4 regions of the Pseudomonas sp. A39 genome follow, and region 4 is predicted to be linked to each of the others. Evidence: predicted binding sites of a transcription regulator. Region 4 holds the regulator's gene; each other region holds the start of a gene.
The links. Region 4 encodes FliA, which starts transcription of late flagellar genes. Its sites were predicted from a motif close to CTAAAGTTTNNNNNNNNNNNGCCGNTAA; they were not measured.

Region 1 (7,890 bases), on a different contig from region 4:
ATGGGGGTGTCGACCCAGGCGTTCGGCACGCTGTGCCATTGGCTGGTGCAATTGATCAACCTCGTGACTGGCAATCTGGACCGTGTCGGTGGCGCGCTGTGCACCACGCCGGCGGTGGATTTGGTGGCAGCGACCGGCGGCGGGCATTTCAATCGTTGGCAGAGCCGGGTTTCCGGGCGCCCGGAGTACGGCGGGGAGCTGCCGGTGTCGGCCTTGGCTGAGGAAATGCTCACCGAAGGTGAAGGGCAAATCCGGGCATTGGTGACGGTGGCCGGTAATCCGGTGTTGTCGACGCCTAACGGCCGCCAGTTGGAACAGGCGCTGGATGGTCTGGAGTTCATGGTCAGCATCGACCTTTATATCAACGAAACCACGCGCTATGCCGACCTGATCCTGCCGTCCACGTCGGCGCTCGAAAACGATCACTACGACACCACGTTCAATATGTTCGCGGTGCGTAATGTCACGCGATTCAATCGCGCGATTTTGCCCAAGCCGGAAGGCGCGCTGCATGACTGGGAGATTTTCGTCGGCCTGGCCAAGGCGTTCGCGGCGCAGACGGGGGTTGCGCTCAAACCCACCCTGCCGCCTGCACAGATGATCGACTTTGGCTTGCGTGCCGGGGTGTACGGTGACGCGTCCAGCCATAAGCTGTCCGTGGCAATGCTGGCAGATCATCCCCACGGCGTGGACCTCGGGCCGCTCCAGCCCAACCTTGCCGCTCGTTTGAAGACCGCCGATGGCAAGGTGCAAGCGGCGCCGGCGGTGATCCTCGCCGACCTGGCGCGGTTTGCGGCGCAGCCGGTGCCTGTGGCCGACGAACTGCTGCTGATTGGCCGCCGCCATGTGCGCAGCAATAATTCCTGGATGCATAACTATCACCGGCTTGTGAAGGGCAAGCCGCGCCATCAATTGTTGATGCATCCGGATGACCTGGCCCGTCGGCAACTGAGCGATGGCCAGCGCGTGCGCGTCAGTTCGCGCATCGGCATGATCGAAGTGGAAGTGCTGGCCAGCCTGGACATGATGCCCGGCGTGGTCAGCCTGCCTCACGGTTGGGGGCATGGACGCCCAGGTGTCCAGATGACGATCGCCAGCGAACAACCAGGCGCGAGTGCCAATGACTTGACCGACGAGCGGCAGTTGGATGAGTTATCGGGCAATGCTGCGTTGAACGGCGTTCCCGTGCAGGTAGCAGCCGCCTGAGCACCGCGCGGGAATTTTGCGTTACAATGCGCCACCGTGCCGACCTGTGAGTCGCAAAGTTCCAGCCGAGGTGTTCCATGGATATCATCGAAACGATCAAAGAGCAGATTGCCAACAACACCATTCTGCTTTACATGAAGGGCGCGCCCAACGCTCCTCAGTGCGGTTTCTCCGCGAAGGCGTCCCAGGCCATCATGGCGTGTGGCGAGAAATTCGCTTACGTGGATATCCTGCAAAACCCTGAAATCCGCGCCAACCTGCCGAAGTACGCCAACTGGCCTACGTTCCCACAGCTGTGGGTAGCCGGTGAGCTGGTCGGCGGTAGCGACATCATCGTTGAGATGGCCGCTGATGGTTCGCTGCAAACGCTGGTCAAAGAAGCAGCGGCAAACGCCGCAGCCAAGACTAACGCTTGATGCTTCTGTAAAAAACCGTGCAATAAAAAGCCCCGCGTCTCTAAGAGAGCGGGGCTTTTTTGTACGTGCGTGCTGGGGCTTATTCGCCCATCTGCGATTGCAGGTAGTTTTCCAGGCTGACTTTGTCAATCAGGCCCAGTTGGGTTTCCAGCCAGTCGATGTGTTCTTCCTGGTCTTCCAGGATGTCTTCCAGCAGCTCCCGGCTGCCGAAGTCGCCTTTGGTTTCGCAGTGAGCAATAGCGGCCTTGAGGTCGCTGTGGCTCTTGCGCTCAAAACCCAGGTCGCTGCTGATCATTTCCTGGGTGTGCTCGCCGATGTTCAGCTTGCCCAGGTCCTGCACGTTCGGCAGGCCTTCCAGGAACAGAATGCGCTTGATCAGCGCGTCGGCGTCTTTCATGGCCTTGATGGATTCTTTGTATTCACGCTTGCCGAGCTTTTCCAGGCCCCAATCGTCATACATGCGCGCATGCAGGAAGTACTGATTGATCGCGACCAGTTCATTGGCAAGGATTTTGTTGAGTTGCTGGATGACTGAGATGTCGCCTTTCATGACTGGGGTCCTGCCCTGTAATAGCTGTGTATAAGGCGGAGTTTGAGCGGCGAATTCCTTAGTGTCAAACCTAAGTTATTGAATAATAAATGAAAATTAATCGGAATAAGAATGTTTGTGTTCCGCGTCTTGGCGCTAACTAATTGAATTGCGGGCATAAAAAAACCGGACGTTAAGTCCGGTTCTTTAAAACACGCCCAATCAGGCGTGTGTAAATTCTGCTGAATAGGGGAGCGCGGCCTGGGCTGTCTGCAGCTGCGTCAGGGTTTCCCGTACCACTTGCTTGGCGAGGCAAGCACATTTGCCACACTGGCTGGCAACGCCTGTGGTTTCACGCACTTCCTTGTAGCTGCAGCAACCTTCATAGATTGCTTCGCGGATTTGTCCGTCGGTGACGCCAGTACAGAGGCACACATACATAAGGGAGAACCATCGCGGGTTTAAGGCTTAAGTGCGATGGATCTTAATGTTAACGAGAATGATTGTCAAAGTAGATTCCTAGGGTATTGGCTGGCACCGCGCCCGCACTGACGAACGGTTTTTTCAGTGTATGATGGTCGGTCTTCACGAAGCGTGACTGCGTCACAGGGCTGTCGCTTAAACACGGCAGACTCGGGCCGGTCCTTTTACTTCAATCGTCACCCTCACATCAGGAGATATCCAATGAGCGTACTCGTCGGCAAACAAGCCCCGGATTTCGACGTACCCGCCGTCCTCGGCAATGGCGAAATCGTTGACAGCTTCAAACTGTCTGAAGCCATCAAAGGCAAATACGGCCTGGTGTTCTTCTACCCGCTGGACTTCACCTTCGTCTGCCCGTCCGAGCTGATCGCCCTGGACCACCGCATGGACGATTTCAAGGCGCGCAACGTTGAAGTGGTCGCCGTTTCCATCGACTCCCATTTCACTCACAACGCTTGGCGCAACACCGCCATCAATGATGGCGGCATCGGCAAAGTCAAATACACCATGGCTGCCGACATGAAGCACGACATCGCCAAGGCTTACGACGTTGAATCCGAAGGCGGCGTGGCTTTCCGTGGCGCGTTCCTGATCGACGACAAAGGCGTGGTTCGCTCCCAGATCATCAACGACCTGCCACTGGGTCGTAACATGGAAGAGCTGATCCGTCTGGTCGACGCCCTGCAATTCCACGAAGAGCACGGCGAAGTCTGCCCTGCCAACTGGAAAAAAGGCGACAAAGGCATGAACGCTTCGCCGGAAGGTGTTGCGGCTTACCTGACCGAGAACGCTGGCAAGCTGTAAGCCGGAGTCGAGGTACAAAAAAACCGGCCTGAGAGGGCCGGTTTTTTTATGTGGAGGAAAAGCCCCTGGGGCAAGCGTGCTTTTTGTGGTGAGCGGGCTTGGTGTGGTGAGCGGGCTTGCCCCGCGCTGGGCTGCGAAGCGGCCCTAAAACCTGCCTGCGAGGTCTAGCTGAATAAATGCGCTCCCTGGATTGGGGCTGCTGCGCAGCCCAGCGCGGGGCAAGCCCGCTCACCACAGTAAGCCCTTTCACCACAACAAGCCCCTTCACCACACTAAGCCCTTTCACCACAGTAAGCCCGCTCACTATAGCGAGTCCGTTCACCACAAAAGCGCTGTTAGTCGTTGAAGTCTTCCCAGCCGCCCATCTGCTTCCAACGGTTGACGATGCCGCAGAACAGCTCGGCAGTCTTCTCGGTGTCGTAGCGGGCCGAGTGCGCCTCGCGACCGTCAAAGTCGATTCCAGCCGCTTGGCAGGCCTTCGCCAGTACGGTCTGGCCATAAGCCAGGCCAGCGAGGGTCGCGGTGTCGAAGCTGGAGAACGGGTGAAACGGGTTACGCTTCATGTCCAGCCGCGCCACGGCGGCATTCAGGAAGCCCAGGTCGAAGCTGCTGTTATGGCCGACCAGGATCGCGCGTTTGCAGCCATTGGCCTTCAACGCCTTGCGCACGCCACGGAAGATATCGGTCAGTGCCGCTTCTTCACTCACCGCCATGCGCAGCGGGTGATCGAGCTTGATCCCGGTGAACTCCAGGGCAGCGGCTTCGATGTTGGCGCCTTCGAATGGCTCCACCCTAAAGAAGTGGGTGTGTTCCGGGAACACAAAACCCTGTTCGTCCATGCCGATGGTGGTCGCCGCGATTTCCAGCAGCGCGTCGGTGGCGCAGTTGAAACCACCGGTTTCTACGTCGATGACGACCGGCAGATAGCCGCGGAACCGCTCGGCCATCGGGTGACGGGAACCGCCACCACTGTGCTCGTGTTCGTCATCGTAATGGTCTTCACTCACTTGCTTTCCTCCAGCAGGCGCCAGCGCAGTGTTTCACCGGCGCGCAGCGGGATAACAGTCAGCTCGCCAAACGGCAGGCTGGCAGGGGCGGTCCAGTCTTCACGGACCAGGGTGATGCGGTCGGTATTCGCCGGCAGGCCGTAGAAGCGCGGGCCATTGAGGCTGGCGAAGCCTTCGAGCTTGTCCAGCGCGTTGCGCTGTTCGAATGCTTCGGCATACAGCTCGATGGCGGCAAACGCGGTATAGCAACCGGCACAGCCGCACGCGGCTTCTTTTGCATGCTGGGCGTGGGGTGCCGAGTCGGTGCCGAGGAAAAACTTCGGATTGCCGCTGGTCGCCGCATCCAGCAAGGCCACCTGGTGGGTGTTGCGCTTGAGGATCGGCAAGCAATAGAAGTGCGGCCGAATCCCGCCCACCAGCATGTGGTTGCGGTTGTACAGCAGGTGATGCGCGGTGATCGTCGCGCCGACGTTGGCCGAGGCCTCGGTAACGAACTGCACGGCATCGGCGGTGGTGATGTGCTCGAACACGACCTTGAGGGTCGGGAACAGCTCGACCACACGGCGCATATGCTCGTCGATGAAGATCTTCTCGCGATCGAACACGTCCACGTCGCCACGGGTGACTTCACCGTGGATCAGCAGCGGCATGCCGACTTCCGCCATGGCTTCGATGGCCGGCAGGATCTTGTCGATACTGGTCACGCCGGAATCGGAGTTGGTGGTCGCGCCGGCCGGGTACAGCTTGGCGGCGTGCACGAAACCGCTGGCCTTGGCCTCACGAATCTCTTCGGGCTGGGTACGGTCGGTGAGGTAGAGCACCATCAACGGTTCGAAGCGGCTGCCGGCCGGCCGCGCAGCGAGGATACGCTGGCGATAGGCGTCGGCTTGCTCGGCGTTACGCACCGGAGGTACCAGGTTAGGCATGATGATGGCGCGGCCAAACGTGCGCGCTACATCGGCCACGGTGTGGGGTAACGCAGCACCATCGCGAAGATGAATATGCCAGTCGTCGGGACGCAGCAGGGTCAGGCGGTCGGACATTGGGGATTCCAGGCGGGTCAATCTGGTGGGAATGCTACCGGAAAAGACTCTTGCAGGCACTCGCTATCAAGTTTTGCAGGATGCAACCGATAGCCTTTTGTATGCCTTATCGATGTATGACGCTTTGAAGTGTTGTAGAAACCAGTGGAGCCTCCCGTGCGCCAGCATTATCTAGCCCTGCTCAGTGTGTTCGCCAGCCTGCCTGCGATGGCCCTCACGTTCCAGACACGTCTGGAGAATATTGAGTGGAAGGTAGAAGGCGATCAGTTCGAGTGCCGCCTGACCCAACCGATCACCGACTTCGGCTCGGGTGAGTTCGTGCGTCGGGCCGGCGAGCAGGCGACGTTTCGCCTGAAAGCCTATAACGGCTCGCTGGGTGTGGGCTCGGCCACGTTGTTGGCGGCTGCCGCCCCTTGGCAACCGGGCCGAGGTGATATCAACCTCGGCGCCGTGCGTGCCGGCAGTGGCGACGTCTTGTTCAACAGCTCCCAAGCCCAGGCCGGGCGCCTGTTTACGGGGTTGCTGGAAGGGCGCAGCCCGACCGTCCGACACTACGGGCGTGAGGGCGGCTATTCGGAAATCCGCTTATTGCCGGTGAAATTCAACAAGGCCTACAACGACTACCAGCTGTGCACGACCAAGCTGTTGCCGATGAATTACGACCAGGTCAAGCAGACCGAAGTCGGGTTCCCAGGTGGCGGTATCGAACTGGACGCGGCGGCCAAGAAGAAACTCGACGTGATTCTCGCGTTCATGAAGGCCGACCCCACCGTCAACCATATCGAGTTGAACGGCCATTCGGACAACGGCGGCAACCGCCTGACCAACCGTGACGTCTCGCGTCGCCGTGGCTTGGCGGTGATGGATTACTTGAAGGCCAACGGTATTCCGGAATCGCAGATCACCTTGCGTTTCCACGGCGAAAGCTACCCGCTGGCGCCCAATACCAATGCGGCCAATCGCGCGCGCAATCGTCGGGTGAATATTCAGCTCGAACGTGTCGCAGCCCCCGAGAAACCGGCGCCCCAGGCCAGCGGCCCGAGCAACCCTGCACACACGTCATAATGTGCAGCCTAAGGTGCGACCATCGGTCGCCCTCTCGACATAATCTGTCGCTTTATCTTCATTTGCTGTCGCGCCCCTGTAAATCCACGGTTTTGGTCGGTAGAATCGACGCCTTTCCGTACAACCCCGTGGAGTGATGGCATGGCCGACGTAAACAAGGTCGTTCTCGCGTATTCCGGCGGCCTGGACACTTCGGTGATCCTCAAGTGGCTGCAGGATACTTATAACTGTGAAGTGGTGACCTTCACCGCTGACCTGGGTCAGGGCGAAGAGGTCGAACCTGCACGTGCCAAGGCGCAAGCCATGGGCGTGAAAGAGATCTACATTGACGACCTGCGCGAAGAGTTCGTCCGCGATTTCGTCTTCCCGATGTTTCGCGCCAACACCGTCTACGAAGGCGAGTACCTGCTGGGTACCTCCATCGCACGTCCGCTGATCGCCAAGCGCCTGATCGAAATCGCCAACGAAACCGGCGCCGACGCCATTTCCCATGGCGCCACCGGCAAGGGCAACGACCAGGTACGTTTCGAGCTGGGCGCCTACGCGCTCAAGCCAGGCGTGAAAGTGATTGCTCCTTGGCGTGAATGGGACCTGCTGTCCCGTGAAAAGCTGATGGATTACGCTGAAAAGCACGCGATCCCGATCGAGCGTCATGGCAAGAAGAAGTCCCCGTACTCGATGGACGCCAACCTGCTGCACATCTCCTATGAAGGCGGCGTGCTGGAAGACACCTGGACCGAGCACGAAGAAGACATGTGGAAGTGGACCGTCTCCCCGGAGAACGCTCCCGACAAGCCGCAATACCTGGAACTGACCTACCGCAACGGCGACATTGTCGCGTTGGACGGCGTCGAAATGACCCCGGCCACCGTTTTGGCGACGCTGAACCGTATCGGTGGCGAACACGGTATCGGCCGCCTCGACATCGTCGAGAACCGTTACGTGGGCATGAAGTCCCGTGGCTGCTACGAAACCCCAGGCGGCACCATCATGCTGCGCGCTCACCGCGCCATCGAGTCCATCACCCTGGACCGCGAAGTCGCTCACCTCAAAGACGAGCTGATGCCCAAGTACGCCAGCCTGATCTACACCGGCTACTGGTGGAGCCCTGAGCGCCTGATGCTGCAACAGATGATCGACGCGTCCCAGGCCCACGTGAACGGCGTTGTGCGCCTGAAGCTGTACAAGGGCAATGTGATCGTTACCGGTCGCAAATCTGATGATTCCCTGTTCGACGCCAACATCGCCACCTTCGAAGAAGACGGCGGCGCCTACAATCAGGCGGACGCGGCAGGCTTTATCAAGTTGAATGCATTGCGCATGCGCATTGCGGCCAA
Region 2 (7,890 bases), on a different contig from region 4:
ACGCCATCGCCCGACTCAGCCCGCCCGCCACTTGCAGATAGGTCGCGAAGTAGGTGGTGAACATATAAAACGACAGCGCCGTCAGTGACACAAAAGCGCCCAGGCAGCAGATCGCCGCACCATGGTTGCGCAAGGTTTCCTTGAGTGGCGAGTGGGCGACCGCATGCTCCTGCTTCACTGCCTGGAAGGCCGGCGTCTCATCCAGCTTCCAACGCAGGTAAAGCCCCACCAGCCCGAGCGGCGCGGCGATCAGGAACGGCAGGCGCCAGCCCCAGTTGCCCATCGCCTCGGCCGATAACGATGCTTCAAGGGCGTACGCCACCACGGCGGCGGCGGCGAAGGCGGAAAATGTCGACACGGGCACGAAGCTGCCGTACCAGGCGCGCTTGTCACTGGGTGCGTGTTCCATCAGGTACGCACAGGCCCCGGCATATTCGCCCCCGGCGGAGAAGCCTTGGGCGCAACGGATCAGCGACAACAGAATCGGCGCCGCGACACCGATGGCGGCGTAGGTGGGGAGCAGGCCGATCAAGGTGGTGGCGCCGGCCATCAGCAGGATCGTCATGGCCAGGGTACGTTTGCGCCCGATGCGGTCGCCGAGCATGCCGAAGAAAATCCCGCCCAAGGGCCGGAAGGCGAAGGCGACGGCGAACACCGCGAAGGTTTTGAGCAACGCCGCACTGGCGTCGCCGCTGGGGAAGAATTGTTGGGCGATAGTGGTGGCGAGGAAACCGTAGACGGCGAAGTCAAACCACTCGACGAAGTTGCCGATGCCGGCGGCGATGATGACCTTGCGCAGGGTTTGGGGGCTTACCTGTTCGGTGGAGGGGCTCGTCATGGGGAAGGCCTCGGAAGGGGTCGGGGATGCTGGATTATCCGGGGAAGGCGGGTGGGCGGCCGGGCTCAAAAGAGTCGTCCGCATAGCCAGTAGCGACTGGGTGGGAGTGAAGGAGCAGGAATTGGGCCAGGTCAGGCGGGGATTTATCGCTAGCGGGCAGATTTGCGGTAAGTCAGCAGCACAATCCCGGTCACCACGATGACGCCGCCGAGCATCTGCCCGGCGTTGAGCATTTGATCGAGCACGACCCAGCCCATCAACAACGTCGCCAGCGGCTCAATGTTCATGACCGGCGCATTGCGCGGCATGTCCAGGCGTGGGACCGACATGAACAGCACGATAAAACCGGTGCCATACAGCACCACCAACGTCGCGAGCGCCAGCCAGCCGGTACTGCTTGCCGGTGGGTTCAGGCCGCCCGGAAGGGCACCGCTGAGGCCCGCTAGGTTGACGCTGCTGAACACGATGAAGATCGTCAGCAGGCTGCGCACTGAGCCGCGAACCTGGGACAACTTGTGATCGGTGATCCACAGCGCGCAGGCGAACACGAAGGCGGCGCAGAATGCCAGGCTGACGCCGATCAGCCATTGCGGGCCGATCTCGGCACTGCTTGAGAGGCGGCCGGGTACGTCCAGGACAAACACCAGGCCGACCAGAATCAAGCCCATCAGCAAGGCGGTGCGCGCCGTCGGGCGTGGGCCGCCGAATGCCCAGGTGAGCAGGGCGAGCAAGATCGGGAACACGTTGCCCACCAGCAACGCCAGCGCCACCGGCACGCGGGCGACGGCGGAGTAGAGGCACAGGCTTTGGGTGGCGATAAGCAGTCCCAGCAGCACTTGCCAGCGCCATGCCCCGGCCGGCAGGCGCAGGTTTTGGCGTTGCCACAGCACCAGCACGGCCAGCACCAGCAAGGTGCCGCCCGAACGCATCAGAATAGCCAGCAACACACCGGCGCCATCATCGAAGGCTACGCGCGCCGCAATGTGGTTGCCGGCGAAGGCACAGCCCATGCACAGCAGAATCAACACGGCGATGGGGCGGGAGAAGGGGGCGGGTGTGGTTTGCGTGGCGGCAAGGGCAGTCATGAGAGGGCTCGAACAGTGGGCACCATCGTCGAGGATGGCGATTTATTGTTAGGTTGTCGTACAACTTGAGGGTGGGATTTGTAGCGCGTTTGAGGCGAAGGAGCAAGGGCAAGCGTTTATATAACGGCTACCATTCTGAGTTTTTGCGGTTCGCCGAGCGTTTTCATTGAAGGGTGATTTTCGGCCCATGGCGAGCACTCACCCCGCTTTCGTCGGTGGTTGTCGTATGTCTACGGGCCAGACCACCCGCCCTCGGCGTTTAATCAGTCCTATCCCCTCAGAACAAGCGACATGTCTGAATAGTGATCACACATGAAGTCGACGAATGCGCGAACCTTCGGCGCCGCAAGCCGCCTGGAGGTGTGTAAGACCCAAAGCGCCGGCTCTACACCCGACACCGTTCCCCACTGAACCAACTCACCGCGGGCAAGCTGATTCCAGGCGATGGACTGTGGGATGAGCGCCGCACCGCCACCGGCGACAGCGGCATCGCGGACCATCAACAGCGAAGAGAACTGCATGGTCGGGACCGGCTCCAAGACCAACTGCCCGCCGTCAAGACGCCAGTGGGTGGGCTGGAAAGTCGACGTCACGATCGCGGGCACGGATCGGATCGCGCCGGGCATCGGCCTGAGCAGTTCAGGCGCCGCCACCACGATCAGCCGGTCCTTGGCGAAGCACCGTCCGACCAGGCTGCTGTCCGGGCTTGGGTTGATTCGAATGGCGACATCAAATTGTTCCTCCACCAGATCCACCCGTCGATCTTCCGACACCACCTCGATAAACACCTCCGGATAGGCCGCACAGAACTCGGCGCCGATACGCCCCATCGCCAGCTGCGAGAACAGAATCGGGGCCGCGACCCGTAGACGTCCGCGCGGTGTTGAAACGCCTTCGCGTGCGGCGGTCATGGCGTCGGTCACTTCACTCAGCGGGCCTTCAGTTCGAGACATCAGCGCCTCACCGGCTTCGGTGAGTTTCAGGCCACGTGCGCTGCGCTCGATCAGCCTCACGCCCAGTTGTTCTTCAAGGTCGCTGATTCGGCGCGACAAGGTGGCTTTGGAAATACCGCTCGCGCGGCTGGCCTTGCCCAGCCCCGAATGGGTGGCGACGAGGGTGAAATCAATCAGCGCATTCAGGTTCATGGGTGTTCCATATGTGAAACGAGGTGTCTGGATTTTGTGGTCTTCGTTTTGGAAGTGCAACGAATTACTGTCTCGTCATCGGGACACGCCATGAGGCATTTCCAATGAGCAGTCTCCAACGGTGTTGGCGCAGGACGACGTCGTCAGCTTCTCCGACATCCCGATGCACTCGCACGCAATCGCACCGTTTCACGGACGGGCAAGGTTGTTGCGGATTTCACTCGCTGATCCACTCTAAACCCACTGCAGGAGTTTCAAACATGAGCATTCTGGTTATTGGCGCCACGGGCACCCTTGGTTCACTGATCACTCAAGGCCTGGCTGGCGCGGGCGCCGAGGTCAAAGCCCTTGTGCGCCAAGCGGGCAAGCGGGAGTTTCCGGCCGGCGTCACTGAAGTTGTCGCAGACCTCACCGACGTCGTGTCGATGCGCGTTGCGCTTGCGTCGGTGCGTACCTTGTTCCTGCTCAATGCCGTGACGCCCGACGAGGTCACTCAAGCCCTGATCACGCTGAACCTGGCGCGTGAGGCGGGTATCGAACGTATCGTTTATTTGTCGGTGATTCATGCCGACACATTCACCAATGTTCCGCACTTCACCGGCAAGCATACGGTTGAGCGCATGATCGAGCGCTTTGACATGCCTGTAACGGTCTTGCGTCCGGCTTACTTCATGCAAAACGACCGCCTGGTGCAACAGGCTATTCAGGCCTATTCGGTATACCCGATGCCGATCGGCGCGGCGGGCGTGTCGATGATTGACGCGCGCGATATCGCTGATGTCGCGGTTGCAGAACTGCTGCGACGCGACACAGCGCCCTCGGCGCTGGCTCGTGTAACGCTGGAGTTGGTTGGGCCGCAGGCGCTCACCGGTGCCTCCGTGGCGAAGACCTGGAGTGCGGCGCTAGGCCGCGAGATCGCCTACGGCGGGGATGACTTGGCCGCGTTCGAAGCACAGCTGGCTTCTTACGGCCCCAGCTGGCTGGCGTATGACATGCGCCTGATGATGGCGGGTATCCAGACCTTTGGCATGCACGCCGTTGAAGGCACGGTCGAAATGCTTGAGGCCCTCATTGGGCACCCGTTGCGCACCTACGAAGACTTCGTGCGCGAGGTCATTGCCGAGGGTTGAGCCGCGCTAAAAATCATGGATGAAACCGTCGCCCCAGCGCATCCAACCGCACCGCAATCGGCGGCAACCGCTCACTGCTTCTGGCCAGGGTTTCAACATCGTCGGCGGTGTTTTGCGCAATGCTTTGCACCGACTGCAGCCGGCCGACAATCTCCAGGTTTGCCGAGGTTTGCTCGCGTGTGGTGGTCACGATCCGGCCATTCAGGTCGTCGATGTGCGCGATGTCATTGCCCACCGCGCGCAACATTTCGACCGCTACCTGGCTGTCTTCCACGCACCGCTCCACGCCTTGGCGGCTGTCGTGCATGGCTTCGACGGCTTGGCGGCTCCCGTGCTGCAAACCCTCGATGATGGTTTTGATTTCCTGGGTGGACACCGCTGTGCGTTGCGCCAGGCTGCGGACTTCGTCGGCGACCACCGCAAAACCACGGCCTTGCTCGCCGGCACGGGCGGCCTCGATGGCAGCGTTGAGGGCGAGCAGGTTGGTTTGGTTGGCGATGCTGCTGATGACTTCGAGCACAGTGCCGATCTGCTCGGCCTGCACGGCCAGGCCTTGTACCGTCTCATGCGTGCCGTTGAGGCGTGAGGCCAACTGGGTGATTTCCTGCTGGGCACGGCCCACGCTTTCCTGGCCGCGCAGGATCTGTTGGCTGGCCTTGCCGGCGTGATCCACCGCTTGCTCCACGTGCACGGCGATGTGGCCCATGGCGTCTTCCATGCGCTGCATCGAGCCGGTCATCTGGGTGATTTCCGCCAATTGGTGCCGTGCGCCTTTTTCCAGGGTGCCGCTGGCGCTGGCCAGTTCCTGGCCGAGTTGGCCGAGGCCATGGGAGTCACGGGCGACGCCGTCGATCAGGCCGGTAAGCTGCTGCAGGAAGTGGTCGAAACGCTTGGCGAGGGAGACGTGCACCTTGCCCGCGTCACCTTCGGCGGTTTCGACCGTCAGCTGGGAAGTAACCGCCAGCATTTTTTCCAGCATCTCCTGGCTCTCGACCGCTTCGGCCTGGCTGTGCACGGCCAGGTAGAGGAGGGCGACGGTTTCCATCACGACATAGAACGCATGGACAAACACCATGGCCCAGCCGCCGTGATGATCCATCACGAATACCGGGAAGCCTTGATGTTGCAGCGCATGGAACACCACGTGGTGCACGGCGATCGTGGCCGCTGCGACCAGGATCGGCAGCCAGTCGCGATAAAACGTCAGCACGGCCAACAGTGCGAAGATCCCGAAGTGCGCTTCGATCACGCCCTGCGCCTGGTTGATGTGCAGCGCCGCCATGACCATCAAGCCCGCGCCGAGGGCGCAACGCATCACACGGGTGCCACCGATGGCGCGGTAGAGCGCGGTCAGCACCACGCTGGTGCCGCCGCCGACGATGGCCGCTTGAATCAAAGTGTCATGCCAGAACGCCAGGCCCAGTGAGAACAGGAACATCAGCCAGATCAGCGCCAGCATGATGCGGTCGGCCTTGCGGTAGTGCTCGAAAAAACGCGTGCGGATGGGCATTCACACTTACTCCATGTGGTCTGGCCGAAACAAAACGAGGGGCAGGGTGGCGCGAATTGGGTGTGCTTGGTTTTTATTGGATTGAGCGATGCCAAACGGTTATCGGCAACAGGAGGAGGGACTTGAGGAGCGGCTACCCGGGTGGGTAGCCGTTTATCGGGCTGTGATCAGAAGCTGTATTTGGCGGTCAGCATCATGTTGCGCGGGTTGCCGTATGCGTCACCGCCATAGCTCACGGAGTTGGCGATGGTCGAGTAGTAACGGCGATCAAAGATATTGTTGGCGTTGACCTGCAGGTCGAGGTGGTCGTTGACCCTGTAGCCGGCCATCAGGTCGGTGACGGCGTAGGCGCCTTGCTTGAGACGGTAGCTGCCGCCATTGGCCAACTCGAGGTCGTTGTACATCCGGCTTTGCCAAGAGAGGTTACCGCCTACGCGGAGTTTTTCCAGGGGACCCTGGAAGCGATAGCTGGTGGTCAGTTTGAACAGGTGCTCGGGGGTGTCGGTGTCGAACTGCTTGTTGACGTTCTGGGGGTTCGCGTCGTCCTTGATGGTGTGTGTACGGGCGTAGGTGTAGCCACCGCCGACCTGCCAATTCTCAGTGAGCGCGCCTTGCAGTTCGAAGTCGATACCCTGGCTGCGGATCTCGCCCGAAGCGTTACTGCAGGAGGCTTGTGGGCAGTTTGCAACGACCACCTCCACGGCACGGTTTTCCTGGTCGACGCGGAACAGCGCGACACTCGCATTCAGCGCGCCACCGAGGTATTCGCCCTTGATGCCAACCTCATAGTTCTTGCCGACGATCGGCTTGACCGGGGTACCGGACGTGTCCTTTGCACTCTGCGGCGTGAAGATGTCGCTGTAGCTGACATACACCGAGTGGTGGTCGTCCAGCTCGTAGATCAGGCCTGCGTAGCGGGTGAGGTTGCGGGTGACCTTATAGTCGCCATCGTTGCTGCCATGGGCGTCGTAGTCATACCAATCCAGACGTCCGCCGAGGATCAGCTTCAACGGGTCGGCCAGGCTCAGGCGTGTGGTCAGGTAGACCCCGTCCTGGGTGGTGACGTCGCGGTCGTTGGTGGTATGGACGAAGTCCGGTTTGCCGGCGGTGAGCGGCCAGTTGAGGTTGTACGGGCTGTAGTTGTGGGTGGTCATGTCGTAGATGCGCCGGCTGGCGCCCACCACCAGTTCGTGAGTACGTCCAAACGCTTGGAAGGGGCCGCTGGCAAAGGCGTCGACGCCGGCCTGGTTTTCGTCGTAGGACGCTTGGTAGACCGTGCGAGCCAGGGTGTTGCTGACCCAGCGTGACTGGTAGGAACCCGAGAACAACGCGTTCTGCTCAGCGTAGTTGGCGTTGACCTGCAGGCTCCAGTCGTTGGCCAGGCGTTGACGCAGTTCGGCGAATACCGTGTTGATTTCCTGGTCCTTGTTTTCCCAAGGGGTGCCGGGGTTGTAGGACCGCGAATAGTTCAGGTGATGGCCATCCTGGCCGACCATCGACGCGCCCCAGAAGTAATTGGTTTTGTCTTTCTGATTGGAGAAACCGAGGGTCAGGGTGGTGTCCTCGCTCAGGTCAGCTTCGGTGACGGCATAGAACAGGCCGTGATATTCCTCGGCGTTGTCGATGAAACTGTTGGCGTCCCGGTAAGAGGTGACGACGCGGCCGCGCCATGTGCCGCTGTCATTAAGCGGGCTGGAGGCGTCGAGCTCGCCACGGTAGTCGTCCCAGCTGCCGGCGGCGCCGGTCAGGGTGACTTTCTGCTCGTCCAGCGGGCGCTTGCGGACCAGGTTGATGGCGGCGGAAGGGTTACCCGCGCCGGTCACCAGGCCGGTGGCGCCGCGTACCACTTCGACGCGATCGAACATCGCCAGGTTCGGCTGGGCGCCCACCGAAACGCCGTTATAGCCGGTCGGGATGCCGTCGTACATCAGGTTGTCGATGTCAAAACCGCGTGCAGTGTAGGACTGCCGGCCAGGGCCGTTGGAGAAGTTCAGGAACAACCCCGGCGTGGCCTTGACCACGTCGTTGATGCTGGTCATCGCCTGGTCGTCCATACGCTGGCGCGTAATCACGGTGACGGCCTGCGGGGTTTCACGCATGGTTAATGGCAGTTTGGTCGCGGTTTTCATTGCGCCGGTGGTATAGGACTGCGTGCCTTCGGTGGTTTGGCCCAGTTGCTCTT
Region 3 (7,890 bases), on a different contig from region 4:
GCGCACAGCAGCACAAAGATCGCCGCCTTCAGGCGTGGGTGCTGGATCATCATGCCTTGGCCGCGGTCCAGTCGATCCAGCCGAACTGCCAGGTCGCCAGGATCAGCAAACCGAACGCAATGCGGTACCAGGCAAACGCGGCATAGCTGTGACTGGCAATGAACTTGAGCAGGCCCTTGACCGCGATCATCGCGAAGATAAACGAGGTCACGAAGCCGATGACGAACACCGGCAGGTCCGCCGGCTGGAACAGGTCACGGTACTTGTAGCCCGAATACACTGCCGCGCCGACCATGGTTGGCATGGCCAGGAAGAACGAAAACTCGGTGGCGGTCTTGCGTGACAGCCCGAACAACAGGCCGCCGATAATGGTCGAGCCCGAACGCGAGGTGCCCGGGATCATCGCCAGGCACTGCGCCAGGCCGACTTTGAGCGCGTCTTTCCAGGTGATGTCATCGACGGTCTCGGCATGCACTTCATGTTCACGACGCTCGGCCCACAACATGACGATGCCGCCCAGCACCAGGGCCGTGGCCACGGTGATCGGGTTGAACAGGTAGTGGTGAATCACGTCAGCGAAAATAACCCCCAACACCACCGCCGGCATAAAGGCGATCAGCAGGTTGACGGTAAACCGCTGGGCCTTGCGCTGGGTCGGCAGGCCGCTGACCACTTCGAAAATCTTGCCCCGGAACTCCCACACCACGGCCAGGATGGCGCCCAGCTGAATGATGATGTTGAACGCGTTGAAACGGTCGCCGGTAAAGTCGAGCAAGTCGGCGACGATGATCTGGTGGCCGGTGCTGGAAATCGGCAGGAACTCGGTAAGCCCCTCCACAACGCCAAGAATCACTGCCTGAATGGCGGTCCAAAAATCCATACTTCCCCCAAAGGTCTTGCTCTACGGCAAGCCTTGTTAATCTTTTTAATGGTTCACTGACGACAAGACACAGCGCTGAGTTTCAACCCCACGCTGCAAAAATCCTGTGAAAAATCAGACAGTACTCAGGTTTTTCGATTACAGGCCGAAAGCCTATCAGACAAGGCGTAAAAGTCGATGTGGCGCCCACAATTATAAAAAGCCCGGAGTGACAGGACGATGAACAGTTTGCGCAATATGTCGATCAGCCGACGGCTCTGGCTGATCCTGATAGTCGCCGTGCTGATGCTGATGGCCCTGGGTTTGCTGATGCTCAAGCAGATCCATGACGACCTCTACCAGGCCAAACGCCTGCAGACCCAACACGTGGTCCAGACCGCCAGCGGTATCCTGACGTTTTATCACAGCCTCGAAACCACCGGCGTGATGACCCGCGAAGCCGCCCAGAAACAAGCCATGAACGCGGTGCGCGGCTTGCGCTACGACCATGACGACTATTTCTGGATCAACGACCTCACGCCCGTGATGATCATGCATCCGGCCAACCCCAAGCTCGACGGCCAGAACCTGTCGGCGATCCGCGACCCCGACGGGTTTGCCGTGTTCAACGAATTCGTGATCCTGGCCAAGGCCAAGGGCGCGGGCATCATCAACTATCGCTGGCCGAAGCCGGGTGCCGAAGCGCCCGTGGCCAAGACCTCGTATATCCAACTGTTCGAGCCGTGGGGCTGGATCATCGGTTCCGGGGTCTACGTGGATGATGTACAGGCCGAGTTCAGCGCCCAGGTCTGGAAAGCCTCGTTTATCGGCTTGGGCATCGCGGTGGTCATGGCGTTGCTGGTGTCGTTGATCGCCCGCAGCATCGTACGGCCGTTGCAGGACGCCGTGAATGCCATGGGCAACATCGCCAGCGGCGAAAGCGACCTCACCCGCAGCCTCGATACCCATGGCCAGGACGAAGTCACCCAACTGTCCCAACACTTCAACAGCTTTACCGCCAAGCTGCGTCTGGTGGTAACCCAGTTGCAGGCATGCGCCAACGCATTGGGCCAGTCCTCGCAAGAGCTGGGCGCCAACGCCACCCAGGCCCATGACCGCAGCCAGCAACAGTCCCAGCAGATGGAGCTGGTGGCCACGGCCATCAACGAAGTCACCTACGGCGTGCAGGACGTGGCCAAGAACGCCGAACACGCCGCCAGCGAAATGCGCGATGCCCAGGCCCAGGCGCAGCAAGGCCAGGTCAACATCGACGGCAGCCTGCAGCAGATCGACCAGCTCTCGGGCACCATCAGCCAGGCGGTGGAAGTGATTCGCACCCTGTCCGCCGAAAGTACCCAGATCGGCAGCGTGCTCGAGGTCATCCGCTCCATCGCGGACCAGACCAACCTGCTGGCCCTTAACGCGGCGATTGAAGCGGCACGCGCGGGCGAACAAGGCCGTGGCTTTGCCGTGGTGGCCGATGAAGTGCGCCTGCTGGCCCAGCGCACGCAAAAGTCCACCGCCGAGATCCAGGGCATGATCGAGCGCCTGCAAGGCCACTCGGAAGCGGCGGTCAAGGTGATCAGCGACAGTCACAGCGCCTCGCAACTGACCATCGAACAGGCCGGCCAGGCCGGCGCCAGCCTGACCGCCATCGGGCAAGCCCTGAATAACCTCAACGGCCTGAATGCGTCGATTGCCAGCGCCACCCTGCAACAGGCCCATGTGGTGGAAGACATCAACCAGAACGTCACCCAGGCCGCCGGCTTGTCCCACAGCACGGCGCTGGCGGCGGAACAGTCGAGCGTGGCGAGTGCGCAATTGCGCGGGTTGAGCGAACAACTCGACGGCCTGCTGCGCCAATTCAAAGTGTAGTTTTGTGGTGAGCGGGCTTGTTGTGGTGAGCAAGCCAATTGTGGTTAGCGGGCCTATTGTGATGAGCAGGCTTGTTGTGGTGAGCGGGCTTGCCCCGCGCTGGGCTGCGTAGCAGCCCCAATAAATACGCCGCGTATTGCCTGACAGTATGCGGCGATTGGTTTTAGGGCTGCTGCGCAGCCCAGCGCGGGGCAAGCCCGCTCACTACAACAGCCAATTCCTAGACCCACCTTCTTTGGTTACAATCCCCGCCCTCTCCCACTCTCCCAAGGAACCACCATGTCCGGGCTTGAACTGTTCGCCGCCGCCCTGGGGGTGATCGCCGTATGGCTGACGGTCAAGCAGAACCCTTGGTGCTGGCCTATCGGGCTGGTGATGGTGTTGCTGTACACCTGGGTGTTCTTCGACGTAAAACTCTATTCCGACATGCTCTTGCAGGTGGTCTACGCCGCGCTGCAAGTCTACGGTTGGTGGCAGTGGACCCGCGCCGGCGAGGTCCAGCAGGGCCGCCAAGTGACCAGCCTCGGTGTGCCAGCGATCATGGCCAGCCTGGCGGTGGGGGCAATCGGCAGCTTGCTGCTCGGCGCCGCCATGGCGCACTGGACCGACGCCGCCCAACCCTGGCTGGATGCCGCCCTGACCGGTTTCAGCCTGGTGGCACAACTGTGGATGGCGCAGAAGCGCGTGCAGTGCTGGCCACTGTGGATTGCCGTGGACGTGATCTTCGTCGGGCTATTTCTCTACAAAGGCCTCTACCTCACCGCCGCGCTCTACGCGCTGTTCACCGTGATCGCCGTGCAAGGCTGGCGCGAATGGCGCGCCGACCCGGCGTTGCACGCATGAAGGTGGTGGTACTGGCCGGGCCGGAATCCAGTGGTAAAAGTTGGCTGGCGACGGAGCTGCAAGCGCAGTTTGGCGGGTTGATGGTGCGTGAATACGTGCGCGAATTCATCGACCATCACCAGCGTGATACCTGCCTTGCGGATATCCCGGCCATCGCCCGTGGCCAACTCGCCTGGGAAGACGCCGCCCGCGCCGAACAGCCCCGCCTGCTGATCCTCGATACGCACTTGCTGACCAACAAACTGTGGAGCCAGACCCTGTTTGGCGACTACCCGGCCTGGCTGGACGACGAACTGCTGGCTCGGCACTACGACCTGCACCTGCTGTTGTCGCCGGAAGATGTGGAGTGGACGGCCGATGGGCAACGCTGCCAACCTGAGCTGGCCGACCGCAGGGCGTTTTTCCAGGACAGCCTGGACTGGATGCAGCAGCACCAGCAACCCGTCGTGGTCATCAGGGGAAATTGGGAAGAACGCCGGAGCGCCGCATTCACCGCAGTAGAACAGCTGTTGTGGTGAGCGGGCTTGTCGAATCGTCGCACCGCCCGCGCTGGGGGGCGTAGCAGCCCCAATAAACACGCCGCGTACTGCCTGACAGTATGCGGCGATTGGTTTTAGGGCGGCTTCGCCCCCCAGCGCGGGGCAAGCCCGCTCACCACAACAAGCCCGCGCGCGCCCGTCAGTACCCCAGCGACAGCCCCGTATTACGACGCGGGTCATTCGCCCCATAGAAGCGGTTGTTACCCACCGGCTTGCCACCCAGCGACGGCGCGCCCACCAGGATCGCCGCCAAGTGGTTGGCATCCTGCGGACCGGCAAACTTGTGGCCCCAGCTTTCCAGGATCTTCTGGGTGTCCGGGCTCACGGCAAACGTCTCGAGGTTGGTGGTCTCCGGCATCCACTGCTGGTGGAAACGCGGCGCGTCCACGGCTTCCTGGATGTTCATCTTGTAGTCGATGACATTCAGGATGGTCAGCAAGGTCGCGGTAATGATGCGGCTGCCACCTGGCGTGCCCACCACCATCACAGCCTTGCCATCCTTGGTCACGATGGTCGGGCTCATCGACGACAGCGGCGCCTTGCCCGGCGCGATGGCGTTGGCTTCACCCTGGACCAGCCCGTACATGTTCGGCACGCCGACCTTGACGGTGAAGTCGTCCATTTCATCGTTGAGGATCACCCCAGTCTTGCTCGCCATCACGCCCGCGCCGAACCAGTCGTTGAGGGTGTAGGTCACCGACACCGCATTGCCCCACTTGTCGACGATGGAATAGTGGGTGGTGTTGTTACCTTCGTGAGGTGATACGCCCGGCTTGATGGCTTGGGAATCCCCGGCCTTTTGCGGTTCGATGGCGTCGCGCAGTTTGGTCGCGTAGTTTTTGTCCAGCAGGTGCTCGATCGGGTTCTTCACGAAGTCCGGGTCGCCGAGGTAGCTGTTACGGTCCACATAAGCGTGGCGCATGGCTTCGATCTGGTAGTGCAGGCCTTGGGCCGAGTGATAGCCGAGGTCGGCCATCGGGTAGCCTTCGAGGATGTTCATGATCTGGCAGATCACCACGCCACCCGAGCTTGGTGGCGGTGCCGAGACCACGTGGTAGCCACGGTAGTCGCACTCGATGGGTGCCAACTCACGGGTCTTGTATTTGTCGAGGTCCGCCTGGGTGATGATGCCCTTGCCGGCCTGGCTGGAATCCACCAGCGCCTTGGCGACCCAACCTTTATAGAAACCGTCGGTGCCCTTGGCCGAGATTTCCTTAAGGGTCTTGGCCAGGTCTTTCTGCACCAGTTTCTGACCCACCTGCAGCGGCTGGCCGTTGTGCAGGAAGATCGCGCGCATGTCCTTGTCTTTTTCAAACTCGCCGGTGGCGGTGTGCAGCAGGTCAATATCACCCTGCTCCAGGGCAAAGCCGTTTTCCGCCAGCTTGATCGCCGGTGCGATGACCTGAGCGCGCTTGAGGGTGCCGTATTTGCTCAGGGCCAGTTCCATCCCCGACACGGTGCCGGGTACGCCGACGGCCAAGTGGCCCTTGGCGCTGAGGCCTTCGATGACGTTGCCGTCTTTGTCCAGGTACATATCGGCGGTGGCCGCCAGCGGGGCTTTTTCGCGGAAATCGAGGAAGGTCTTGCGCCCGTCTGCCAGTTGCACGGTCATGAAACCGCCACCCCCCAGGTTACCCGCCGCCGGGTACACCACGGCCAGCGCATAGCCCACCGCGACAGCAGCATCGACCGCGTTGCCGCCGGCCTTGAGCACATCCACGCCCACATGAGTGGCCAAATGCTGGGCCGTCACCACCATGCCATTTTCACCGGCCACCGGGGCCTGGGAAGCGGCGTGCACACCACTGACCGTCAACACCAGGGCTGTGGCAATCAAGGTACGGCTGAAGGGTTGGTATTTCATCCATGGCTACTCTAGTTATTGAGACGCACCAAAATAGCCCGGCGCACAGGTAATCCCCAGCGCAATGGCGTTTTTATTACAGAACTTGTCGGTCATAGAACGGACGCGAAAAAGCCCATGCTATATTCCGCGCCCTGACTGTCGTGCAAGGCGCCCTGATAGGGCGATGAAGAGGGATATGGCGATCAAGAAAACCGGCATCCGCGCCCAACAGGCCGACCAGACCCGCGCGCGCATCCTCCAGGCGGCGGTCAAGGTGTTTACCCGTGACGGTTATTCAGGCGGCCGTGTCGATACCATCTCCAAGGAAGCCGACTCCAACGACCGCATGCTGTATTACTATTTCGGCAGCAAGGAACACCTGTTCGTCTGCGTGCTGGAACACACCTACGAACAGTTCAACAAAGCCGAAAGCAAGCTCAAGCTGAGCCTGGACGCACCCGAGCAGGCCCTGCGCGACTTGGTGGCGTTCATCTGGAATTACTACGTCAAGCATCCGGAATTCGTGGCGATCCTGAGCATCGAGAACCTGCACCAGGGCAAGCATGCCCAGCAGTCCGGCGAGATGCGCAGGCTGTCGGGGGAAGCGGTGGGCGTGCTGAAGCCGATTATCGAAGCCGGCCAGGCGCAAGGCGTGTTTCGCCTGGATGTGGACCTTAAGCACGTGTACTTGATGATTGCCTCGCTGTGCTACTTCTATAACTCCAACCGCCATACCCTCAGCTCGTTCCTCGGTGAAGACCTGGCGGACAAAGGGCCGCAGCAGGATTGGCTGGGGTTTATCAGTGACCTGGTGGTGCGCGGCGTCACGCCCTAGTGCGTACCGGGGTTGGCGCGCAGATGCGCCACCTTCTGTTCCACCCCCTTCCACTGCGGCGCATTCGGCGCGAATTGCCCGCGCAGGTACGCCGCCAGGTCCGCCACCTGGCTGTCCGACAAACTGTCCTTGAACCCCGGCATATACCCCAGATCCCGGGTCGCCGGGTTGCTGATGCCCTGCAGAATCACCTTGATCAAATTATCCGGCTGATCGCTGTGCACATTGGTATTGTTCGCCAACGACGGGCTCACCCCAAACAGTTTCGGCCCCAGGCCGTCGGCATGACAGGCCTTGCACGAACCTTCGAAAACTCTTCGGCCATTGGGGTTGGGTACGGTCACAGCAGCGGCCACCGGGACGTCGGCCGTCGCATTGCCGTTAAGCGATGCCAGGTACACCGCCATGGCGCGGATATCCGCCTTGGGCAATTTCGACAACTCACTCACCACCGGCCCCATCGGGCCTGCCGCCACGCCGTGGGCGTCGGAATAGCCGGTGCTCAGGTAAGCGAACAGGTGCTCTTCGGTCCACGGCGTCGGTGACTTGGACAAGCCATTGAGCGCCGGCGCCTCCCAGCCATCGACCATGCCGCCCGCCAGGAACGCCTTGCCGCCCTTCTCCGCCCCCATCACGTTGCGCGGCGAATGGCACGCGGCGCAGTGACCCAAACCGTTGACCAGATAATTGCCGCGATTCCATTGCTCACCGCGCTCAGGCTGCGGCGTGATTTCACCACGCCGCACATTCAGTGCATTCCACCCCGCCATCAACGGCCGGATATTGAACGGAAAGCGCATGGCGTTCGGCGTTGGCGCCTGGCTCACCGGCGCCTGGGACATCAGGTAGGCGTACAGCGCCTGCATATCCGCGTCGGTGATATTGCGAAACGCCGTATAGGGAAACGCCGGGTACAGGTTGCGCCCGTCACGGCCGATGCCGTCACGCATCGCCCGCTCGAACGCCGAGTACGACCAGGCGCCAATCCCGGTCTTCACGTCCGGGGTGATATTGCTGCTGTACAACGTGCCGAACGGCGTTTCCATGGCCAACCCACCGGCATTGGGCGCGCCACCGGGCGCTGTATGGCACA
Region 4 (7,890 bases):
CTTCGAGGTAGTTGCCGCCGATGATCGCGACAAACGCCATGATGATGCCGATCAGGCTCAATACATCCATCAGAGGCAAGCCTCCACCAGATGCTTGCCGATATCGTCCAGGCTGTAGACCGCGTCGGCCAGGTCCGCTTTGACGATGGCCATGGGCATGCCATAGATCACGCAGCTGGCTTCGTCCTGCGCCCAGATGGCGCTGCCGCCCTGCTTGAGCAGGCGCGCGCCTTCACGGCCGTCGGCGCCCATGCCGGTGAGCACCACCGCCAGAACTTTGTCGCCGTAGGACTTGGCTGCCGAACCGAAGGTGATATCCACGCACGGCTTGTAGTTCAGGCGCTCATCGCCCGGCAGGATTTTGATCGCGCCACGCCCGTCCACCATCATTTGCTTGCCACCTGGGGCCAGCAACGCCAGGCCAGGGCGCAGGATGTCACCATCCTCCGCTTCCTTGACGGTGATGCGGCACAGCTTGTCCAGGCGTTCGGCGAAGGCTTTGGTGAAGGCGGCGGGCATGTGCTGGATCAGCACAATCGGCGCCGGAAAGTTGGCCGGCAGTTGAGTCAACACGCGCTGCAGGGCGACCGGGCCGCCGGTGGATGTACCGATGGCGACCAGCTTGTAGGCCTTGCGCTTGGGCGCCGGCGAATGAGCGCTGGAGGCCGATGCACGGGCAGGCGCCACGGCAGGCCGAACAACCGGCGCTGGCGCAGGAGCAGGTCGACCAAACGAAGGCGCCGGCGCAGACGGGGCCGCGACCGGTGCAGGCGTCGGCGTCGGCGCGCTGAACAGGCTGCGTCGGTTACTGCGCGAAATACTGTGCACCTTCTCGCACAGCATCTGCTTGACCTTCTCGGGGTTGCGCGAGATGTCTTCGAAATTCTTCGGCAGGAAATCCACCGCGCCAGCGTCCAACGCGTCGAGGGTCACTCGGGCGCCTTCGTGGGTCAGCGAGGAGAACATCAACACCGGGGTCGGGCAGCGTTGCATGATATGGCGAACTGCCGTGATGCCATCCATCATCGGCATCTCGTAGTCCATGGTGATCACGTCCGGCTTCAACGCAATGGCTTGATCAATCGCTTCTTTGCCGTTGGTGGCCGTGCCGACCACCTGGATCGTTGGATCGGCGGAAAGAATTTCCGAGACGCGACGGCGGAAGAAACCCGAATCGTCCACCACCAGGACCTTGACTGCCATAAACACTCCGTTAGGCGGGGCGGGCATTACCGCCCTGCCCCACCAGAATCAAATACGCCGAGCGGCGTAACGCTTGAGCATGCTCGGAACATCGAGAATCAGCGCGATCCGACCGTCACCGGTGATGGTCGCACCCGACATGCCCGGGGTTCCCTGCAGCATTTTGCCCAAAGGCTTGATGACCACTTCTTCCTGGCCCACCAACTGATCGACGACAAAGCCGATCCGCTGGGTGCCCACGGAGAGGATCACCACATGGCCTTCGCGCTGCTCTTCATGGGCAGCCGATGCCACCAGCCAACGCTTGAGGTAAAACAGCGGCAACGCCTTGTCGCGCACGATCACCACTTCCTGGCCGTCCACCACGTTGGTGCGCGACAGGTCGAGGTGGAAGATTTCGTTGACGTTGACCAGCGGGAAGGCGAACGCCTGGTTGCCCAGCATCACCATCAAGGTCGGCATGATCGCCAGGGTCAACGGCACCTTGATGACGATCTTCGAGCCCTGGCCCTTGGTCGAGTAGATATTGATCGAGCCGTTGAGCTGGCTGATCTTGGTCTTCACCACGTCCATGCCGACGCCACGGCCGGACACGTCGGAGATCTCGGTCTTGGTCGAGAAGCCCGGGGCAAAGATCAGGTTGTAGCACTCGGTGTCGGTCAGGCGGTCGGCGGCGTCCTTGTCCATCACGCCACGCTTGACCGCGATGCTGCGCAAGATGTTCGGGTCCATGCCCTTGCCGTCATCGGTGATCGACAGCAGGATGTGGTCGCCTTCTTGCTCCGCCGCCAGGATCACCTTGCCGCCACGGGACTTGCCCGAGGCTTCACGTTCTTCCGGGGTTTCCACGCCGTGGTCGACGGCGTTGCGCACCAAGTGGACCAGCGGGTCGGCCAGGGCCTCGACAAGGTTTTTGTCGAGGTCGGTTTCTTCACCCACCAGTTCCAGGTTGATCTCTTTCTTGAGCTGGCGAGCCAGGTCACGAACCAGCCGTGGGAAGCGGCCGAAGACTTTCTTGATCGGCTGCATCCGCGTTTTCATCACGGCGGTCTGCAGGTCGGCGGTCACCACGTCGAGGTTCGACACGGCCTTCTGCATGGCTTCATCGCCGCTGCTCAGGCCCAGGCGGACCAGGCGGTTACGCACCAGCACCAGTTCGCCGACCATGTTCATGATGTCGTCCAGGCGCGCGGTATCAACCCGCACGGTGGTTTCGGCTTCACTGGCGGGCTTCTCGGCAACCGGTGCCGCTGCAGCACGTGCAGGCGCCGGAGCGGCGGCCGGTGCGGGCGCAGGCTTGGCGGCCGGTGCAGGGGCGGCGGCTTTGGCGGCAACCGGTGCAGCCGTGGCCACCGCAGCGGCCGGAGCAACTTCGCTGAACTTGCCCTTGCCGTGCAACTCGTCCAGCAGGGACTCGAATTCGTGATCGGAAATCAACCCATCGCCTGCCGGTGCAGCAGCGGCAGGCGCTGCAGTGCTGGCAGCCGCTGCAGGCGTGGCGGCGACGGCCGGCAAGGCATCGGCCGCGAAAGTGCCCTTGCCATGCAGTTGGTCGAGCAACGCTTCAAATTCGTCGTCGGTGATGTCAGTGCTGACGGGCGCGGCAGGTGCCGCGGCAGCAGCAGCCGGTGGCACGGCGTCGGCCGCGAACTGGCCTTTGCCGTGCAACTGGTCGAGCAGGGATTCGAACTCAGCGTCGGTAATGTCTTCGCTGGTCGGCGCCGCTGCCGGAGCAACGGCGGCCGGTGCTTCTGCCTCGGCCTTGACGGCACTGAGGGAGTTGAGCAGCTGTTCAAACTCGCTGTCGGTCACATCCGCTTCGGGCTCTGCCACAGGTTCCGGCGCCGCTTCAGCCACCGGCGCAGCCGACAGGTCGGCAGGCTCGGCATAGCGCGCCAGGGCGGCCAGCAGCTCCGGAGTGGCTGCGGTGATCGGGGCACGTTCGCGCACTTCGCTGAACATGCCGTTGACCGCATCGAGTGCTTCGAGAATCACGTCCATCAACTCCGAATCAACGTGACGCTCACCCTTGCGCAGGATGTCGAACACGTTCTCGGCGATGTGGCAGCACTCCACCAGCTCATGGAGCTGGAGGAAGCCGGCGCCCCCTTTTACAGTATGAAAACCGCGAAAAATTGCATTGAGCAGGTTCGCATCATCCGGGCGGCTTTCCAGCTCGACCAGTTGCTCGGACAGTTGCTCTAAAATTTCGCCGGCCTCTACAAGGAAATCCTGAAGGATCTCTTCATCGGCGCCGAAGCTCATGGGTGTGCTCCTTAGAAGCCTAAACTGGATAACAGGTCATCTACGTCATCCTGACCTGACATAACGTCTTCACGTTTATCGGCATGAATCTGCGGACCTTCACCCTTGGCGAGATGTTTTTGTGGATCTTTTTCCGAGAGGATCGCTTCGCGGTCATGTTCAATGCCGGCGAAACGATCAACCTGGCCTGCCATAAGCACCAATTTGAGCAAGTTGCTTTCCACTTCGGTGACCAATTGGGTCACACGCTTGATCACCTGACCGGTGAGGTCCTGGTAATCCTGGGCCAGCAGAATGTCGTTGAGGTTGCTGGAAACCGTGCGGTTTTCCTGCTCGCTGCGTGACAAGAACCCGTCGACCCGACGCGCCAACTCACGAAACTCTTCAGCCCCGACTTCGCGGCGCATGAAACGGCCCCAGTCGTGGCTCAAGGCCTGGGCCTCGGTGGCCATGCCGTTGACCAGGGGCGTGGCGTTTTCCACCAGGTCCATGGTGCGGTTGGCCGCCGCCTCAGTCAGCCTGACCACATAGGACAGGCGTTCGGTGGCATCGGTGATCTGCGAGATCTCTTCGGCCTGGGGCATATGCGGGTCAATCTGGAAATTGACGATCGCACTGTGCAGCTCGCGCGTGAGCTTGCCCACTTCCTGATACAGGCCGCGGTCACGGGTCTGATTGAGCTCATGGATTAACTGCACCGCATCGCCGAACTGGCCTTTTTCAAGGCTGTCGACCAACTGGTGAGCATGCTTTTTCAGGGTCGACTCAAAGTCTCCCTGTGACGTTTCTTTATGCTCCATAGCTCCCCCGCGATGGCATTAGCCGTGGATGCGTTCGAAGATTTTTTCGATCTTCTCTTTCAAGGCCAATGCAGTGAATGGCTTGACCACGTAACCGTTAACCCCGGCTTGGGCGGCTTCGATGATCTGTTCACGCTTGGCTTCGGCGGTCACCATCAGCACGGGAAGGCTGCGTAGTTTTTCGTCAGCGCGCACGTGGCGCAGCAAGTCGATACCGGTCATGCCCGGCATGTTCCAGTCCGTTACCAGAAAGTCGATGCTCCCGCTGTTGAGGATCGGAATCGCCGTAATGCCGTCATCCGCCTCGACCGTGTTAGTGAACCCAAGGTCACGCAACAGGTTTTTTATGATCCGCCGCATCGTTGAAAAGTCATCAACGATGAGGATTTTCATGTTCTTGTCCAATTCGACCTCCAAGCAGTCTTAAACGCGCCCAGCACCTGGACGCGCCATTTCAATCAACAGGCATTACACAAAAAGGACGCCTCGGGCACCACGGGTCGAAACCGCGAAGGCTTGCTGCCCTCGCGGTATCGTCTGCAGTGTCCCCACACTGCCTGTCAGCGCGCTCGCCACTCTCCCAAACGCCCCCGCAAGCGGGCTGCGCACTGGCTGTGCAACTGGCTGACCCGCGATTCGCTGACCCCCAGGACCTCACCGATTTCCTTGAGGTTCAGCTCTTCGTCGTAGTACAGCGCCAACACCAACCGCTCACGCTCCGGCAAATTGGCAATCGCGTCCGCCAGCGCACCCTGGAAGCGTTCATCTTCCAGGTCACGCGACGGCTCCATATGAGCACTCGCGCCATCCTCGTGCAGCCCTTCGTGCTCGCCGTCCTGCAAGAGGTCGTCGAAACTGAACAGGCGGCTGCCCAAGGTATCGTTCAAAATCCCGTAATAATCGTCGAGACTCAATTGGAGTTCGGCCGCAACTTCGTGATCTTTAGCGTCGCGACCGGTTTTTGCTTCAATTGCGCGAATTGCGTCACTGACCATGCGCGTATTGCGATGCACCGAACGTGGTGCCCAGTCACCTTTACGCACCTCGTCGAGCATCGCGCCACGGATACGAATCCCCGCATACGTCTCGAAGCTCGCCCCCTTGCTCGCGTCGTATTTGGTCGACACTTCGAGCAAACCGATCATGCCCGCCTGGATCAGGTCTTCGACCTGGACGCTGGCGGGCAGGCGTGCCAGCAAGTGATAGGCGATGCGCTTGACCAGTGGCGCGTAGCGCTCGATCAACTCACCCTGGCTGTCACGGGCCGACTTTTTGTAAGCGTTATAGCCGTTCGCTGTCATAGCACGGGTCCTGCGCTCGTCTGATGCACCAATCGCTCGACGAAAAACTCCAGATGCCCCCGAGGGTTGGCGGGCAACGGCCAGGTATCGACCTTCTGGGCAATAGCCTTGAACGCCAATGCGCATTTGGAACGAGGGAACGCTTCGTAGACTGCACGCTGCTTTTGCACAGCCTTGCGCACACACTCGTCGTAGGGAACTGCGCCGACGTATTGTAAGGCGACATCGAGGAAGCGATCCGTGACCTTGGTCAACTTGGCGAACAGGTTGCGCCCTTCCTGCGGGCTCTGGGCCATGTTGGCCAGCACGCGGAAGCGGTTCATGCCGTAGTCACGGTTAAGCAGTTTGATCAGGGCGTAGGCGTCGGTGATCGAGGTGGGTTCGTCGCAGACCACCAGCAATACTTCCTGCGCGGCGCGCACGAAGCTGACCACGGACTCGCCGATCCCGGCCGCGGTGTCGATCACCAGCACGTCGAGGTTGTCGCCGATATCACTGAAGGCCTGGATCAGCCCGGCATGCTGTGCCGGGCTCAGGTGCACCATGCTCTGGGTGCCGGAGGCGGCAGGCACGATGCGGATGCCGCCAGGGCCCTGCAGCAGCACATCGCGCAGCTCACAGCGGCCCTCGATCACATCGGCAAGGGTGTGTTTGGGCGTCAGCCCCAGCAGAACGTCGACGTTCGCCAGCCCCAGGTCAGCATCCAGCAGCATGACGCGACGGCCAAGCTCTGCCAGGGCCAGGGACAAATTCACTGACACGTTAGTTTTCCCGACGCCACCTTTGCCGCCGGTCACCGCGATCACCTGTACGGGATGCATGCTGCCCATTTTATTTCTTTACCTTGTCTTGCTTAGACGCAGGCTACATGGCTTGGCCGCGTGAATCGCTTGCAGACCATCGATGTAGGTACATTTCACGGTGTTCATCCTGACTCAACCCACCCGTTTTGCCGGGCTGTGGTAAAGGTCGGCGAACATATCGGCCATCGCTTCCTCGCTAGGCTCTTCTTGCATTTGCACGCTGACTGCGCGGCTGACCAACTGATGACGGCGCGGCAGATGCAGATCATCCGGGATCCGCGGTCCGTCGGTCAGGTAGGCGACCGGCAATTCATGACTGATGGCCAGGCTCAGCACCTCGCCCAGGCTCGCAGTTTCGTCGAGCTTGGTGAGGATGCAACCGGCCAGGCCACAACGCTTGTAACTGTGGTACGCAGCGGTAAGAACTTGTTTCTGGCTGGTGGTTGCAAGCACCAGGTAATTTTTCGACTTGATGCCGCGACCTGCCAGGCTTTCCAGTTGCATGCGCAACGCCGGGTCGCTGGCTTGCAGGCCGGCGGTATCGATCAGCACCACGCGCTTGCGCAGCAGCGGGTCGAGGGCGTTGGCCAGGGACTGGCCCGGGTCGACATGGGTCACCGATACGTTGAGGATCCGGCCCAGGGTCTTGAGCTGTTCCTGGGCGCCAATGCGGTAGCTGTCCATGCTCACCAGCGCGATATTCTGCGCGCCGTACTTGAGCACATAGCGTGCGGCCAGCTTGGCCAGGGTGGTGGTCTTGCCCATGCCGGCTGGGCCGACCATGGCAATCACACCGCCCTCTTCCAGGGGTTCGATTTCCGGGGTGGCAATCATGCGCGCCAAGTGGGCCAGCAACATGCGCCAGGCCTGGCGGGGTTCTTCGATTTCGGTGGTCAGCGCCAGCAGGTCGCGGGACAACGGGCCGGACAAGCCGATGCGTTGCAGGCGGCGCCACAGGTTGGCCTGTTGCGGCTTGCTGCCTTGCAATTGGGTCCAGGCCAGCGAGCCAAGCTGCACTTCGAGCAGTTCGCGCAGGCCGTTGAGTTCAAAGCGCATCGAGTCGAACACGCGCTGGTCGACAGCCGCAGCCGGGGCAGGCGCGGCCGGACGTGGCGGCTCTTTGAAGGTCGGCTCGACCAGCGGCTCGGCAGCGGTCAACGGCAAGCCAGCGAACAACTGGCGATTGGTGGTGGCATCGCTGTCGCCCCGCATGCTCAGCTCAGCCTGGGCCGAGACAATGCGCGAAGCGGTCTTGCGCAGCTCGTCTTCAAGCTCCATGTTCGGCACGCGTGGCGCCAGGGCCTGGGGGGTGTAATCCAGGGCAGCCGTCAGCTCGACACCGCCGGCAATACGACGGTTTCCGATAATCGCGGCGTCGGCGCCCAGCTCATCACGAACCAGTTTCATGGCCTGACGCATATCGGCGGCGAAAAAACGCTTAACTTGCATAACCCACTACCCTCAGCCGTTGGGCCCTACTGTCGCGACGATAGTCACTTGCTTGTTGTCAGGAATTTC

Region 1: the regulator FliA is predicted to act here: its motif matches at 5,554-5,581, upstream of AC3ZU9_RS05215 (flagellar protein MotY).
Region 2: the regulator FliA is predicted to act here: its motif matches at 5,808-5,835, upstream of AC3ZU9_RS08460 (methyl-accepting chemotaxis protein).
Region 3: the regulator FliA is predicted to act here: its motif matches at 1,005-1,032, upstream of AC3ZU9_RS00125 (methyl-accepting chemotaxis protein).

Annotation. Positions count from the first base shown of each region.
Region 1 is NZ_JBYVMD010000005.1:19,912-27,801, reverse strand. Features, by position in the region: gene AC3ZU9_RS05250 (molybdopterin oxidoreductase family protein) at 1-1,206, shown strand, start outside; gene grxD (Grx4 family monothiol glutaredoxin) at 1,284-1,622, shown strand; gene bfr (bacterioferritin) at 1,702-2,172, opposite strand; gene AC3ZU9_RS05235 (bacterioferritin-associated ferredoxin) at 2,374-2,592, opposite strand; gene AC3ZU9_RS05230 (peroxiredoxin) at 2,836-3,438, shown strand; gene rnt (ribonuclease T) at 3,774-4,445, opposite strand; gene pyrC (dihydroorotase) at 4,442-5,488, opposite strand; gene AC3ZU9_RS05215 (flagellar protein MotY) at 5,645-6,553, shown strand; gene AC3ZU9_RS05210 (argininosuccinate synthase) at 6,695-7,890, shown strand, end outside.
Region 2 is NZ_JBYVMD010000008.1:69,727-77,616, forward strand. Features, by position in the region: gene AC3ZU9_RS08440 (MFS transporter) at 1-838, opposite strand, end outside; gene AC3ZU9_RS08445 (EamA family transporter) at 988-1,923, opposite strand; gene AC3ZU9_RS08450 (LysR family transcriptional regulator) at 2,193-3,068, opposite strand; gene AC3ZU9_RS08455 (NmrA family NAD(P)-binding protein) at 3,329-4,198, shown strand; gene AC3ZU9_RS08460 (methyl-accepting chemotaxis protein) at 4,212-5,708, opposite strand; gene AC3ZU9_RS08465 (TonB-dependent siderophore receptor) at 5,876-7,890, opposite strand, start outside.
Region 3 is NZ_JBYVMD010000001.1:18,816-26,705, reverse strand. Features, by position in the region: gene AC3ZU9_RS00135 (DUF1294 domain-containing protein) at 1-53, opposite strand, end outside; gene AC3ZU9_RS00130 (undecaprenyl-diphosphate phosphatase) at 50-880, opposite strand; gene AC3ZU9_RS00125 (methyl-accepting chemotaxis protein) at 1,100-2,734, shown strand; gene pnuC (nicotinamide riboside transporter PnuC) at 3,014-3,577, shown strand; gene AC3ZU9_RS00115 (AAA family ATPase) at 3,574-4,095, shown strand; gene ggt (gamma-glutamyltransferase) at 4,256-5,980, opposite strand; gene AC3ZU9_RS00105 (TetR/AcrR family transcriptional regulator) at 6,159-6,797, shown strand; gene AC3ZU9_RS00100 (molybdopterin cofactor-binding domain-containing protein) at 6,794-7,890, opposite strand, start outside.
Region 4 is NZ_JBYVMD010000003.1:132,341-140,230, forward strand. Features, by position in the region: gene AC3ZU9_RS03460 (flagellar motor protein) at 1-70, opposite strand, end outside; gene AC3ZU9_RS03465 (protein-glutamate methylesterase/protein-glutamine glutaminase) at 70-1,203, opposite strand; gene AC3ZU9_RS03470 (chemotaxis protein CheA) at 1,252-3,468, opposite strand; gene AC3ZU9_RS03475 (protein phosphatase CheZ) at 3,480-4,268, opposite strand; gene AC3ZU9_RS03480 (chemotaxis response regulator CheY) at 4,287-4,661, opposite strand; gene fliA (RNA polymerase sigma factor FliA) at 4,829-5,569, opposite strand; gene fleN (flagellar synthesis regulator FleN) at 5,566-6,399, opposite strand; gene flhF (flagellar biosynthesis GTPase FlhF) at 6,505-7,821, opposite strand; gene flhA (flagellar biosynthesis protein FlhA) at 7,834-7,890, opposite strand, start outside.